Regions from separate parts of the Exiguobacterium sp. BMC-KP genome, predicted to be linked through region 1. Evidence: riboswitches for the same ligand, from Rfam matches in the RefSeq annotation. Region 1 holds a riboswitch; the other holds the start of a gene.

The links. Region 1 has a riboswitch for S-adenosylmethionine ahead of ADM98_RS14660 (methionine ABC transporter ATP-binding protein). Riboswitches for the same ligand answer to the same signal wherever they lie in the genome.
Region 2: another riboswitch for S-adenosylmethionine. It lies ahead of ADM98_RS01905 (amino acid permease); the one in region 1 lies ahead of ADM98_RS14660 (methionine ABC transporter ATP-binding protein).

Annotation. Positions count from the first base shown of each region.
Region 1 covers NZ_LGIW01000015.1:1,714,012-1,717,175, forward strand. The annotation lists gene ADM98_RS14655 (methionine ABC transporter permease) at 1-337, opposite strand, end outside; gene ADM98_RS14660 (methionine ABC transporter ATP-binding protein) at 334-1,356, opposite strand; SAM riboswitch class I at 1,434-1,538, opposite strand; gene ADM98_RS14665 (bifunctional cystathionine gamma-lyase/homocysteine desulfhydrase) at 1,596-2,762, opposite strand; gene ADM98_RS14670 (PLP-dependent cysteine synthase family protein) at 2,755-3,164, opposite strand, start outside.
Region 2 covers NZ_LGIW01000012.1:69,429-72,592, forward strand. The annotation lists gene ADM98_RS01895 (GntR family transcriptional regulator) at 1-668, opposite strand, end outside; gene ADM98_RS01900 (ketopantoate reductase family protein) at 851-1,768, shown strand; SAM riboswitch class I at 1,805-1,906, shown strand; gene ADM98_RS01905 (amino acid permease) at 1,984-3,164, shown strand, end outside.

The DNA of each region.
Region 1 (3,164 bases):
CGACCATTCGACCATAAAATGGAGCGGCTCCCAAGATCAGTGCCGGTAATGCTGCCGTTGGTCCGAGGAATGAACCGAAAAGCGCTAACGTAATCGGAATTAATAAGATCAGTAAGATGATGAATGGAACCGAACGGAAGACGTTGACGAGTAAGCTTAAGATTGAATAAAATGCTCGGTTCTTGAACAACAACTCTTCGTTTGTCGCAAACAATAATAAACCAATGATCAGACCGAGAATGAATGTCGAAAGACCGGCGACTGCTGTCATATAAACAGTACTGCCTGTCGCTCCCCACACCATCTCCCAGTCTAGGTTGTCAAAGAATGAAATCATCGGTGATCCACCTCCACTTCAACATCACTGGCTTGAAGCTTCGTGATGACCTCTTGTGTTGCTTCAGTTTCCCCGATCAACTGAATGAACAGTGTACCGAGTGCCCCTTCCTGCGATTGACCAACGTTCCCGCCGATGATATTGAACAGGACCGGTGAATCTTTCATGACTTCCGCAAGGATCGGGCTTTCCGCCGTCGATCCGACGAACGTCAACTGAACGATCTTTCCGGTTGGGTACCGTTCGCGGAGTTTCGCGAACGTCAACTCGTTTTCCAATGGTGACGTCAATTGTTTGACGAATTCCTTCGTCATCGCTTGCTTCGGATGACGGAAGACTTCTGCGACTGGACCTTGCTCGACGATTTTACCGGCTTCCATGACGGCGACCCGGTGACAGATTTTCTGAATGACGTGCATCTCATGTGTGATCAAGACGATCGTCAATTTCAGTTTCTGGTTGATGTCGACGAGTAACTCAAGGATTGAGTCCGTCGTTTTTGGATCGAGTGCACTTGTTGCCTCGTCACATAAGAGAACGTCCGGGTTCGATGCAAGTGCTCGAGCGATACCGACACGTTGCTTTTGACCACCGGATAATTGTGACGGGTAAGCCCCTTCTCGTCCGTCCAAACCAACGAGTTGGATCAACTCCGCGACTCGTTCTTTGCGGCGTGCTTTCGGGAAGCCACCGAGTTCGAGTGGGAACATGATGTTTTCTTCAACAGTCCGTGACCAGAGTAAGTTGAAGTGTTGGAAAACCATCGAGACATTCTTACGGACGCCTCGTAATTCTTTTGGTTTGAGTGATGTCATTTCAACACCATCGATTTGGATCGAACCACTCGTTGGTGCCTCGAGCATATTAAGCAAGCGAATCAGAGTCGATTTCCCTGCTCCGGAATAACCGATTATTCCAAAAATTTCACCGCGCTCGATTGTCAGATCAACATTCGCAACGGCTTCGACCGCTCCGCGCTTTGAGCGATAAATCTTTCCTACGTCTTGTAAACGAATCACAACTGTCCCTCCTAAATAAAAAAAGTGCGCGCGTTTTTGAGCAAACGCGCGCACTTTTCAGTACACAAAACCATTTGCTCTCATCTCCCAGACTTTTGTCTGCTGGAATTAGCACCACTTCGGATTAGATCCGCGGTTGCCGGGTTTCATCGGGCCAGTCCCTCCACCACTCTCGATAAGAGTTTCGGTATTAAGTTTGTAGAATATATTCTGAATATTAGCAGGGGTTATTTTTGTTGTCAAACAGTTTTTTCAGAAACTTTTTCGAGGAACGTGAAAGCACGTGTTAAGTCTTCTTTCAAATCTTCCGCATCCTCAAGTCCAACTGAAATCCGAACGAGACCGTCTGTGATCCCGAGTTCTGCCCGACGCTCTGCTGGGATTGACGCGTGCGTCATCCGTGCAGGAACGGAAATCAGACTCTCAACGGCGCCAAGACTCTCAGCGAGTGTGAAGAAGTGTGTTGCCTCGACGAGTTTTTCTGCGTTCGCTGCTGAACCGACATCAAAGCTGATCATCCCACCGAATCCAGTCGCTTGTTTCGCTTGGATGTCATGTCCAGGGTGCGATGCAAGTCCTGGGTAGAAGATGTTTGAAACGATGTCTTGTGCTTGTAAGAACGCAACGAGATCATGGGCTGTTTCTTCGATCGCATCCATCCGAATACCAAGCGTACGAAGACCACGGACGAGCAAGAAACTGTCTTGCGGTCCAAGAACGCCACCTGTCGAGTTTTGGATGAAGTGCAGTTCTTCGCCGAGCGCATCATCTTTGACGACGACAAGACCAGCGACGACGTCCGAGTGTCCGCCGATGTATTTTGTTGCACTGTGCAAGACGATGTCTGCACCAAGTGCGAGTGGTTGTTGATGGTATGGTGTTGCGAACGTGTTATCGACGACGAGTTTGAGATCGTGACGTTTTGCGATCGTTGCGATTGCCTCGATATCTGTTACTTTCAACAATGGATTCGTTGGTGTTTCGACGTAGACGATTTTCGTGTTGTCTTGAATCGCTGCTTCCGTTGCTGCAAGATCCGTCGTATCGACGAATGTCACTTGGATGTTGAACTTCGGTAAGACGCGTTGCATCAAGCGGAACGTTCCACCATAAACGTCATCTGTCATGACGATGTGGTCACCAGACTCAAGCAAATGGAAGACGGCATGGATCGCTGCCATCCCAGAACCGAATGCAAAACCACGTGCGCCGCCTTCAAGATCTGCAATCAAACGTTCGATGCTCGTCCGTGTTGGGTTCGCTGTCCGTGAGTATTCGTATCCGTCTTTGAGTTGACCGATTTTATCCTGCTTGTATGTGCTTGTTTGATAGATCGGTGGTGTGACGGCACCTGTTGCCCGGTCGACACCTGTTCCTCCATGAATCAATGCTGTCTTCTTACGCATGAGTTTCGTCCACCTTTTCAAAGATTTGTTGGCTTAAGTAGCGTTCGGCACTGTCTGCGAAGACCGTGACGATCGTACTGCCGGGGTGACGCTTCGCGATATCAAGGGCAGCAACGAGCGCTGCACCTGCTGAACTACCGACGAGTAGTCCTTCACGAGCGGCAAGTGTATGGACCGCGTCAAATGCATCGCGGTCAGAAATCGTATGAATCTCGTCAACGAGCTCACGCGGCACGAGACTTGGCCATTTTGCTGTACCGATGCCTTCTGTCTTGTGCGGACCGGCGGGACCACCGTTTAAAACGGAGCCTTCCGGTTCGACGATCGCTGCTTTTGTGCCGAGACGTTGTTTTAAGAAGTCCGCTGTTCCGGCAAATGTACCACCTGAACCACAACCGGCAA
Region 2 (3,164 bases), on a different contig from region 1:
AGATCTTCGACTTCCTGGACATCATCAAAGTTCTGATGCAAGGAAGCGACCATCCGTTCACGATCTCCTGTCTCGATCGCTTCGATGTACAGGGCGTGGTTCGCGAGGATGCGTTCGAAGTCTTCGATGTCTTCCTCGAATCGTACCCGCATCGATAGGAGGATGAAACTTTCCATGACCGGTTTAAGGTTTTGCCAAATCATACTGACATACCCGTGGTCAATCGAGCGAATGATTGTTTCGTGAAACAGCACATCTTGGAATGAAAATTCATCGGCATCCTTATATTTAATAGCGACCTTCATCATTTCGAGAATTTTGCTGAGTTCACGAACGAGCTCCGATCGTTCGATCTTGACGAGTCGCTCAAAGACGAACGTCTCGATGAGCAGCCGGACATCATAGATTTCCTGGATATCGCGCTCGGATAAACCGACGACGACCGCCCCCATCCGTTCCAATCGAATCAACTGTTCGGATGCAAGGATCTTTAACGCATCACGGATGGGTGAGCGACTAACGGAAAAGTCAGAGGCTAACTTGTTTTCAGATAAAATGGTACCGCTTTCAATACTTCCTGAAATGATGCGCATCCGTAGCTCGTATGCAACACGATCGCCAGCGGAAGCTTTTGATAACCATTTCAAGGGATATAACAGTTCTGACATGGAATCACCTGATTTCTAAAGTGAGTATACTTGTATACAAGTTAGTATAAACGTTTTTTTCTGAAATGCAAACGCTTAACTTAAATTTTAGTGATTCAAGCAGGAATCAGGAAAATCGTTTTCGATATGTTAGGGTGAAGAAGTAAGTGACGTGTAGAACAAATAAGGAGGAGATCGTACATATGCATATTTTAGTCGTAGGTGCAGGGGCAGTCGGAGGATATTTCGGAGGTCGTCTTGCTGAAAAAGGTGAACAGGTGACATTCCTCGTTCGTCCGAAACGTTATGAACAGCTACAAAAAACAGGACTGCAAATCACTAGTCCTCACGGTGATATCACGATCACGCCTCAGTTAGTGACGCACGACATGCGACCGGATCATACATTCGACGTCGTCTTGCTTTCGACGAAGGCTTATCACTTAGATGACGTATTGAAGGATCTTGCGCCATTCGTTTCGGAGGATACATATATCATTCCGTTATTAAACGGGATGCAACATATTCGCCGGTTAACAGAAGTCTTCGGAGAAGATCGAGTGCTCGGTGGTCTTTGCTTCATTGAATCGACGCTTGATACAGAAGGGCGTATTGTACAGACAAGTCCGTCACACCGGCTGTTATTTGGTTCACGGATCGGTAAACCAACAGCTCGTCTGGAGGAAATTGCAACACGTTTTGCGAAAGCAAAGGCGCCGATGGCGTACTCAACGCACATCATGGATGACATGTGGCAAAAATATCTGTTCATTTCGACATTCGCTGGCGTGACGACACTATTTCGCTCTGCCATCGGTCCGATTCGGCAAGAACCTGTCGGGCGTCAGATGATCATAGACGTCATGAAGGAATCGAAACAGGCAATGGAAGAACAGGGTGCGGTCTTCAATGATGATGTAGAAGCTGTACTGATGAAACAAATGAATGCAATGGAAGATAAGATGAAATCGTCGATGTTGCGGGATATGGAAAAAGGTCAACGAGTAGAAGTTGATCACTTTTTTACTACTTTACTAAAAACAATGTCTCAACGTCATCTTCAACTCATCGAGTCAAATTTAGGAATCTATCAAAAAAATCAAGAAATGCATGTTGACTGAATTATCTGCATTCTGATATGGTTAGGAACAATTACATACTTATCCAGAGAGGTGGAGGGACTGGCCCTATGAAACCTCAGCAACAGGTCGAAAGATACTGTGCTAATTCCTGCGGGTGCTGCACCCGATCGATAAGATTTCCGAATTGTCGACCGACGCATCCGTGAGGATGCGTTTTTTGTTTGAAATAGGTGGAATGAGGAGGAAATGGATTCATGAAAACGAGCGGGGCTTTTCGACGAAAGATGGAATCACGTCATCTGATCATGCTGTCGTTAGGTGGTGTTATTGGAACAGGATTATTTTTAAGTACGGGTTATACATTGGAACAAGCAGGGCGCGTCGGAACGATTCTGTCTTACTTAATTGGGGCCGTCGTCGTTTATCTCGTCATGTTAAGTCTCGGTGAACTGGCTGTACATATGCCGGAAACTGGTTCATTCCATAAATACGCGACAAAGTATATCGGACCCGGCACAGGTTATACAGTGGCTTGGCTCTACTGGCTGACGTGGACGGTCGCCCTCGGTTCAGAATTCACGGCAGCAGGCATTTTGATGCAGCGTTGGTTCCCATCCGTTCCTGTCTGGGTGTTCAGTGCATTATTCGCTACGATGATCCTTGGTATTAACGTTTTGAAGGTCCGTGTCTTTGCTGAAGTCGAATTTTGGTTCTCCGCTATTAAGGTCGTAACGATCATTGCTTTCATTTTACTTGGTGCAGGAGCCATCGTCGGCTTCATTCCACTGCAAGATGGTAGTCCAGCCCCATTCTTTTCTTCGTTAACCGAAGGTGGATTGTTCCCGAATGGCGCTTTCGTCATCTTCATGACGATGCTCGCAGTGAACTTTGCTTACTCGGGCACAGAATTAATTGGTGTAGCAGCGGGTGAAGCAGTCGATCCGAAACGGACGATTCCGCTTGCAATCCGGACGACGATTCTACGATTGGTTCTCTTTTTCGTTGGTACGATCATCGTATTAGCCGTCTTGTTGCCAACGGAAGGAAAGGGCGTACTCGAAAGTCCATTTGTAGCCGTATTTGAACGGATCGGTATTCCCTACGCAGCAGACGTGATGAACTTTGTCATTTTGACGGCGATCTTATCGGCAGCGAACTCGGGACTTTACGCGGCCTCACGGATGCTTTGGTCGCTTGCGAACGAACGGATGATTCCGCGCTTCTTCGCCCAGGTGACGCCAAGCGGAGTTCCACTTCGAGCTGTATTGTTCAGCATGCTCGGTGGAGGACTTGCCTTGCTGTCTAGCATCTATGCAGCAGGAAGTGTCTATATCGCGCTCGTCTCGATTTCCGGACTTGCTGTCGTCGTCGTCTGGATGAGTATCAGCGTTGCGCAATATCGCTTCCGGAAACAATTCCTCCGCGAAGGGCATAC